2 regions of the Ramlibacter sp. GS1-15 genome follow, and region 2 is predicted to be linked to the other one. Evidence: riboswitches for the same ligand, from Rfam matches in the RefSeq annotation. Region 2 holds a riboswitch; the other holds the start of a gene.
What was found. Region 2 has a riboswitch for S-adenosylhomocysteine ahead of ahcY (adenosylhomocysteinase). Riboswitches for the same ligand answer to the same signal wherever they lie in the genome.
Positions count from the first base shown of each region.

Region 1: linked by a shared signal. The riboswitch ahead of metH (methionine synthase) and the one ahead of ahcY (adenosylhomocysteinase) in region 2 are both predicted to bind S-adenosylhomocysteine.

Region 1 is NZ_JBYNTU010000002.1:235,034-239,444, reverse strand. It holds gene metH (methionine synthase) at 1-1,975, opposite strand, end outside; S-adenosyl-L-homocysteine riboswitch at 1,991-2,067, opposite strand; gene AC3EF3_RS20150 (Lrp/AsnC family transcriptional regulator) at 2,213-2,662, opposite strand; gene AC3EF3_RS20145 (homocysteine S-methyltransferase family protein) at 2,827-3,873, opposite strand; gene recQ (DNA helicase RecQ) at 3,926-4,411, shown strand, end outside.
Region 2 is NZ_JBYNTU010000001.1:277,849-282,259, forward strand. It holds gene AC3EF3_RS01380 (hypothetical protein) at 1-385, shown strand, start outside; gene AC3EF3_RS01385 (ATP-dependent DNA ligase) at 349-1,431, opposite strand; S-adenosyl-L-homocysteine riboswitch at 1,517-1,585, shown strand; gene ahcY (adenosylhomocysteinase) at 1,654-3,093, shown strand; gene AC3EF3_RS01395 (TlyA family RNA methyltransferase) at 3,107-3,859, shown strand; gene metF (methylenetetrahydrofolate reductase [NAD(P)H]) at 3,856-4,411, shown strand, end outside.

The DNA of each region.
Region 1 (4,411 bases), on a different contig from region 2:
CGGCGTAGACGCGCACCGCCTCGGTGCCGACGACCTCGTCCTTGAGGATGTCGGGGAAGCGCCCGGCCAGGTCCCAGGTCTGGAAGAACGGGCCCCAGTCGATGTACTTCGCCAGTTCCGCCAGGTCGAAGTTCCTGAACACGCGGCGGCCGATGAACTTCGGCTGCGGGGGCGTGTAGTGCGACCAGTCGATCGGCGTCTTGTTGGCGCGCGCCTTCGCCAGCGGCCACAGCGGCACCTGCTTCTTGTTGGCGTGCTGGATACGCACGCGCTCGTAGTCGGCTTCGACCTCGGCGATGTACTTCGTCGCCTGGTCCGACAGCAGCCCCTGCGCGACGCTCACGCTGCGCGATGCATCCGGCACGTACACCACCGGGCCTTCGTAGTGCGGCGCGATCTTCACGGCGGTGTGCACGCGACTGGTGGTCGCACCGCCGATCAAGAGCGGGATCTTCTTGATGCGGAAATGCTCGTCCTTCTGCATCTCGCTGGCGACGTATTGCATCTCCTCGAGCGAGGGCGTGATCAGGCCCGACAGGCCGACGATGTCCGCGCCCTCGACCTTCGCCTTCGCCAGGATCTCGTGGCACGGGACCATCACGCCCATGTTCACGACCTCGAAGTTGTTGCACTGGAGGACGACGGTGACGATGTTCTTGCCGATGTCGTGCACGTCGCCCTTCACCGTGGCGATGATGATCTTGCCCTTGGAGCGGATCTCCTCGCCGGCCGCGGCCTGCTGCTTCTTTTCTTCCTCGATGTAGGGAATGAGGTGGGCCACGGCCTGCTTCATCACGCGGGCGGACTTCACCACCTGCGGCAGGAACATCTTGCCCTGGCCGAACAGGTCGCCCACGATGTTCATGCCGTCCATCAGCGGGCCTTCGATCACGTGCAGCGGCCGGCCGCCCTTCGCCAGGATCGCGCGGTACGCCTCTTCGGTGTCCGCCACGATGTGGTCGGTGATGCCGTGCACCAGCGCGTGCGCCAGGCGCTGCTCCACGTTCAGCGCGCGCCATTCGTTGCGCTTGGTGTCGTCCTTGGCCGCGCCCTTGGCCGCCTCGGCGATCTCGATCAGCCGCTCGGCCGCGTCGGGTCGGCGATTGAGCACGACGTCCTCGACGCGCTCGCGCAGTTCCGGCTCGACCTCGTCGTACACGCCGACCATGCCCGCGTTGACGATCCCCATGTCCATGCCCGCCTGGATCGCGTGGTACAGGAGCACGGTGTGGATCGCCTCGCGCACCGGGTCGTTGCCGCGGAAGGAGAAGCTCACGTTCGACACGCCGCCCGACACCTTTGCGCCCGGCAGGTTCTGCTTGATCCACTTCGTCGCCTCGATGAAGTCGACGGCGTAGTTGTCGTGCTCCTCGATGCCGGTGGCGATCGCGAAGATGTTCGGGTCGAAGATGATGTCCTCGGGCGGGAAATCGAGCTCGTCGACCAGGATGCGGTAGGCGCGCTCGCAGATCTCGATCTTGCGCTGGTAGGAGTCGGCCTGGCCCTGCTCGTCGAACGCCATCACCACCGTCGCCGCGCCGTAGCGCTTGACCAGCTTCGCCTGGCGCTTGAACTCCGCGATGCCCTCCTTCATGGAAATCGAGTTCACGATGCCCTTGCCCTGGATGCAGCGCAGGCCGGCCTCGATCACCTCCCACTTCGAGGAGTCGATCATCACCGGCACCTTGGCGATGTCCGGCTCGCTCGCGATCAGTTGCAGGAAGCGCACCATGGCGGCCTTGCTGTCCAGCATGGCCTCGTCCATGTTGATGTCGATGACCTGGGCGCCGTTCTCCACCTGCTGGCGCGCCACGGCCAGCGCCTGCTCGAACTGGCCGGCCAGGATCATGCGCGCGAAGACCTTGGAACCGGTGACGTTGGTGCGCTCGCCGATGTTCACGAACAGGCTCCCGGGCCCGATGGCCACGGGCTCGAGGCCGGAAAGTCGCAGGGGGGGCAGTTCTCGTTCGCGCATGTCTCACCTCGGAATTGCAGGTGAGCGCGGTTGGGACATCTCAAGCCTGACGCCGGGCGGTGGGCCTGGACGCTGCAGCGCTCCTTGAGCAGCCCCGATTCTAAAGAAAGAAAAAGTCCCCCGAAGCTGGGCCGGCTCCGGGGGGCATGAAGGGTCGGGCTGAAGAAACTTGCAAAGTGCCCAACCGAGGAGACGCCGTGACATAAGCACGCGCCGTGCCCGGCCGCGCGACCGGCTTCACAGCGGCAGGTCCGCCTTCTTCAGCGTGCGAAGCACGAAGCTCGACTTGCTGTGGCGGATGCCCTTGATCTTGTACAGGCGCTCACGCAAGAGCCGCTCGTAGTCGCGCGTGTCCTTCACCGCCACCCGCAACAGGTAGTCGTACTCGCCCGACACGAGGTAGGCCTCGACCACTTCGGGGATCGCCGCCAGCGTCTCGCCGAACTTCTCCAGCGTGTTGTCCGAGTGGCTGTCGAGCGTGACCTGCACCAGCACGGTGTCCTGCCAGCCCAGCGCCGGGCCGTTCAGGCGCACGGTGTAGCCCTCGATCACGCCGGCCTGCTCCATCTTGCGGATGCGCTCCCAGCAGGGCGAGGTCGACAGGCCCACCGCCTGCCCCACTTCCTGCAGGCTGGCGCGGGCGTTTTTCTGCAGCACGGCGAGGATTTTTCTGTCCAAGGCATCCATGCCGAAAAGTTTACCGCCGCTCCCGCTCAATGAAGAAAGATCGGCAAGACTTCCTGGGCGAAGGCGAAGACACTGGGAGCTCGGACAGGCGGGCTTACCGGCATCGCGTGGACGTACCGGGGCCCGGCGGGTTATCGCCCGCCGGGCGGGTCGGATGGAGGGCCTTAAGCGGCCTCTTTGTAGAAGAACTCGCGCTGCAGGCTGCGCGCCGCCAGCGGCTGCACCGCCTCGCGGATCGCCGCGATGTGCTCCGGCGTGGTGCCGCAGCAGCCGCCGACGATATTCACCAGCCCCTCGGCGGCGAACTCGCGCAGCAGGCGCGAGGTCACTTCGGGGGTCTCGTCGAAGCCGGTTTCGGCCATCGGGTTGGGCAGGCCGGCGTTCGGGTAGCAGCTGATGTAGGTGTCGCCGGCGACCTTCGCCAGCTCCTGGATGTAGGGCCGCATCAGTGCGGCGCCGAGCGCGCAATTGAGCCCCACGGCGAGCGGGCGCGCATGGCGCACGCTGTACCAGAAGGCCGGCACCGTCTGGCCGCTGAGGATCCGACCCGAAGCATCGGTCACCGTGCCGCTGATGATCACCGGCAGGCGCTCGCCCGATTCCTCGAACCACTCGTCGATGGCGAACAGCGCGGCCTTCGCGTTGAGCGTGTCGAAGATCGTCTCGACCAGCAGCAGGTCCGCGCCGCCTTCGGTCAGGCCCTTGGCCTGCTCGTAGTACGACAGGCGCAGCTGCTCGAAGTCGACATTGCGTGCACCGGGATCGTTCACGTCCGGGCTGATGCTCGCGGTCTTCGGCGTGGGGCCGAGTGCGCCGGCGACGAAGCGTTTCTTGTCGGGCGTGGTGAACTTGTCGGCGGCCGAGCGCGCGAGCTTGGCCGACTCGCGATTCAGCTCCAGCGCGATGTCCGCCAGGCCATAGTCCTCCTGCGCGACGCGCGTGGCGCCGAAGGTGTTGGTCTCGATGATGTCGACGCCGGATGCGAGGTAGGACTCGTGGATGTCGCGCACGATGTCCGGCCGCGTGAGCGTCAGCAGGTCGCCGTTGTTGCGCAGGTCCTTGGGATGGTCCTTGAACCGCTCGCCGCGGTAGTCGGCCTCGGACAAGCGGAAGCGCTGCATCATGGTGCCCATCGCCCCGTCGAGGATCGCGATGCGCTGCTCGAGGATGCGCGGCAGTTCCTGTCCGCGGGTGTAGACGATTGGCTTCATGGTGCGTTCATTGTAGGGACCCGGCCATAAGTCCGGGACAATCAGGGCCATCTTGCCGTCACCCCAATCCGTCCTCCGCGAAGTTTTCGGCTACGAGCAGTTCCGCGGACCCCAAGCCGACATCATCGACCACGTCGTCGCCGGCGGCGACGCGCTCGTGCTCATGCCCACCGGCGGCGGCAAGTCGCTCTGCTACCAGGTCCCGGCCATCGTCCGCCAGCGGCGAGGGCGCGGCGCCACGGTCGTCGTTTCGCCCTTGATCGCCTTGATGCACGACCAGGTCGGCGCGCTGCACGAGGCGGGCGTCGAGGCGGCGTTCCTCAATTCCACCCTCAGCGGCGACGAGGCCTGGGCGATCGAAAAGCGCCTGGCGCGCGGCGAGTTGACGCTGCTGTATGCGGCGCCCGAGCGCGTGACCACGCCCCGCTTCCTGTCGCAGCTCGACGCGCTGCACGAGCGCGGCCTGCTCTCGCTCTTTGCCATCGACGAGGCGCATTGCGTGAGCCAATGGGGTCACGACTTCCGGCCCGAGTACCGC
Region 2 (4,411 bases):
GGGCTTCTACCGCGCCAACCGCCACGTGCAATTGAGCAAGGACATGCTCGTCATCCAGACCAGCGACGACGTCAGGAGCGTGGCTTTCGGCTTCGACGACCAGCCGATGGGCGCGCAGCGGCCGCTGAGCGCGGGCGAGAAGGAGCTGAAGGCGATCGCGTTCAACGGCGAGGACTTCGCGAAGCTCGCGCAGAGCCGCAAGGTGCGCATCGAGGAAGCCACGCCGCAAGGCACGATGCGCCACGAGCTTGAATTGAACGGCCTCGCCGGCGCGCTCGAGAACATCGGGCAAGGCTGCCCGGTGCCGCAGGAAAAACGGGAGCGGCCCAAGCGCCGCCGCTTGCGCAGTCACGCGTTCACGCCGAACACGTCCGCCAGTTCGTAAGGCGCGACCGCTTCGAGCTGGTCGTAGCGGCAATCTTCCGGCGGCTTGTCCGGGCGCCAGCGCAGGAAGGTCGCTGCGTGCCGGAAGCGGTCGCCCTGCAGGTGGTCGTACTTCACCTCGCACACGCGCTCGGGCCGCAGCGGCTCCCACGACAGGTCCTTGCCCGCGCTCCAGCGGCTCTGGCCGCCGGGCATGCGATTGGCATCCTCGCCCGTGGCCTCGGCCCAGCCCGCCCAGGGATGGTTCTTCAAAGCGTCCTGGCGCAAGGGCGCGAGCTCCTCGACCAGTTGCTTTCGCATCGCGATCGTGAACGACGATGTCACGCCCACATGCTGCAGCACGCCGGCCTCGTTGTAGAGGCCCAGCAGCAACGAGCCGACCGCGTCGTCCGTGTCGCGGTACCAGCGGAAGCCCGCGACCACGCAGTCGGCCGTGCGCGCATGCTTGATCTTCAGCATCGCGCGCTTGCCGGGCTGGTAGGGGGCGGACTGCGGCTTGGCGACCACGCCGTCGAGCCCCGCGCCTTCGAAGCGCTCGAGCCAGTCCTGCGCCTGCGCGCGGTCGCGCGTCGCGGGCGTGAGGTGGATCGGGGGCTGCACGCTGCCCAATAGCCGTTCGAGCCGCGTGCGCCGTTCGGCCTGTGGCAATTGCATGGTCGAGCGCCCGCCCGCTGCGAGCAGGTCGAAGGCGATGAATGAGGCGGGCGTCGCGTTGGCCAGCCTGGCCACGCGCGAAGCAGCCGGGTGCAGACGCTGCTGGAGCGCATCGAAGTCCAGCCCGTCGGCGCCGACCACGACGATCTCGCCGTCGATGACGCAGCCCTTGGGCAGGCGCTCGATGCAGGCACGCTCGAGCTCGGGAAAGTAACGGTTGAGCGGACGCAGGTCGCGGCTCTGGATGTACGCCTCGTCGCCGTTGCGGAACACGATCGCCCGGAAGCCGTCCCACTTCGGTTCGAACAGGAACCCGTCCTCCTGGGGAAGCTCATCGGCGATCTTCGCCAGCATGGGCTCGATCGGCGGCGTGGTGGCGGGCGTGGTGGCCATCGGCCCTTGTAGTTCCGCCACCCGGGTGATGCCTGACAGAGGGTTGCGCTTTCGCGGGTCATCCCGATTCCTATAAAATCGGCCCCAATCCGAGGAGCGTTGCAACACCGCGCGGTGTCAGGCTCGGAAACCTTCGCAACGACGCTCACCCACTGTCCCGGTGCGGTGAGCTTTTTTGTCTCTCCCCCGGCAGTGGCACCTCGACATGACTCAGGAGCCACGATGAACGCCGTTCTCAAACCTTCCACCACGCAGGACTGCGTGATCGCCGACGCCAAGCTGGCCGACTGGGGCCGCAAGGAAATCCGCATCGCCGAGACCGAAATGCCGGGCCTGATGGCGATCCGCGAGGAATTCGCGAAGAGCCAGCCGCTCAAGGGCGCGCGCATCACCGGCTCGCTGCACATGACCATCCAGACGGCCGTGCTGATCGAGACGCTGCAGGCGCTGGGCGCGCAGGTGCGCTGGGCCTCGTGCAACATCTTCTCGACGCAGGACCATGCCGCGGCCGCGATCGCCGCGACGGGCACGCCGGTGTTCGCGAAGAAGGGCGAATCGCTCGAGGAGTACTGGGACTACACCCACCGCATCTTCGAGTTCGCCGCCAAGGGCAGCGAGGGCGAAGGCCCGAACATGATCCTGGACGACGGCGGCGACGCCACGCTGCTCATGCACCTGGGCAAGCGCGCCGAGAAGGACGCGGCGCTGGTCGCAGGCAACGGCCACAGCGAGGAAGAGCGCATCCTGTTCGCGTCCATCCGCAAGAAGCTCGCGGAGGACTCGACCTGGTACTCGCGCAAGTCGGCGGCGATCATCGGCGTGACGGAAGAGACCACCACCGGCGTGCACCGCCTGAACGAGATGAGCGCCAAGGGCACGCTGCTGTTCCGCGCCATCAACGTCAACGACTCCGTCACCAAGAGCAAGTTCGACAACCTCTACGGCTGCCGCGAATCGCTGGTGGACGGCATCAAGCGCGCCACCGACGTGATGATCGCCGGCAAGGTCGCGATCGTGGCCGGCTACGGCGACGTCGGCAAGGGCTCGGCCCAGGCGCTGCGCGCGCTGTCGGCGCAGGTGTGGGTGACCGAGATCGACCCGATCAACGCGCTGCAGGCCTGCATGGAAGGCTACCGCGTGGTCACCATGGACTACGCCGCCGACAAGGGCGACATCTTCGTCACGTGCACGGGCAACAAGAACGTGATCACGTACGAGCACATGGCGAAGATGAAGGACCAGGCCATCGTCTGCAACATCGGCCACTTCGACAACGAGATCGACGTCGCCGCGCTCGAGAAGCAGTGCAAGTGGGAAGAGATCAAGCCGCAGGTCGACCACGTGATCTTCCCCGACGGCAAGCGCATCATCCTGCTGGCCAAGGGGCGCCTCGTGAACCTGGGCTGCGCCACCGGCCACCCCAGCTACGTGATGTCGTCGTCGTTCGCGAACCAGACGATCGCCCAGATCGAGCTGTTCACGCACAAGGACTTCTACGAGGTCGGCAAGGTGTACGTCCTGCCCAAGCACCTGGACGAGAAGGTCGCACGCCTGCAGCTCAGGAAGCTCGGCGCGATGCTCACGGAGCTGACCGACGAGCAGGCCGAGTACCTCGGCGTGCCGAAGCAGGGGCCGTACAAGCCGGACACCTACCGCTATTGATTGGCAGCGCGGCATGCGCGCCGACCAGCTTCTCGTCGAACGCGGCCTCGCCGCCACGCGCTCGCAAGCGCAGCGCCTGATCGCGGCGGGCGTGCGCTGGCGCGGCCCGCGCGGCTGGCAGCCGGTCGCCAAGAACGGCGACGAGCTGCCGCCGCAAGCGGAGATCGAACTGACGGACGACGCCGAAACCCGCTACGTCTCGCGCGGCGGCCTGAAACTCGAAGGCGCGCTGGCGTCAGCCGGCCTCGTCGTGCGCGGCAAGCGCTGCCTCGACGTCGGCCAGTCGACCGGCGGCTTCACCGACTGCCTGCTCGCCCATGGCGCGGCGCGCGTCACCGGTGTCGACGTCGGCCACGGCCAGCTGCACGAGAAGCTGCGGCACGACGCGCGCGTGGTCGCGATCGAGAAGCTCAACGCCCGCGAACTCACGAGCGAGCAGGTGGGTGGTGACTTCGACCTGGTGGTCGGCGACCTGTCGTTCATCTCGCTGACGCTGGTGCTGCCGGCGCTGGTGCCCTTGCTGAAGGTCGGCGGCGACCTCGTGATGCTCGTGAAGCCGCAGTTCGAACTGCAGCCCGCGCAGATCGGCAAGGGCGGCGTGGTCACCGACGCGTCGCTGTATGAGATCGTCGAGCAGCGCATCCGCGCGGCCTGCACGCAGCTCGGGTTGCAGGTGTGCGGCTGGTACGCCAGCCCCATCACCGGCGGCGAGGGCAACCGCGAATTTTTCATCCATGCGGCGAAAGCCGCGAAGGGCCCGCAATGAGCCTGGCACTGAGCCTTGAATTCTTCCCGCCGAAAACCCCCGAGGGCGCGGCGAAGCTGCGCGAAGCGCGGCAGCAGCTGTACACGTTGAAGCCCGAGTTCTGCTCCGTCACGTACGGCGCGGGCGGCTCGACCCAGCAAGGCACCTTCGACACCGTCGCCGAGATCCTGAAGGAGGGCGTCGATGCGGCCTCTCACCTGTCGTGCATCGGCGCGACCCAGGGCAAGGTGCGCGACGCGCTCGCCGCGCTGAAGGCGATGGGCGTCAAGCGCCTGGTGGCGCTGCGCGGCGACCTGCCGAGCGGCTACGGCACCGGCGGCGAATTCCAGTACGCGAGTGACCTGATCGCCTTCATCCGCGCCGAGACCGGCGACACGTTCACGATCGACGTGGCGTGCTACCCGGAAGTGCACCCGCAGGCGCGCTCGGCGGACGCGGACCTGCAGGCGTTCGCGACCAAGGTGCGCGCAGGTGCCGACACGGCGATCACGCAGTACTTCTTCAACGCCGATGCGTATTTCCGCTTCGTCGAGGAGACGCGCAAGCTGGGCC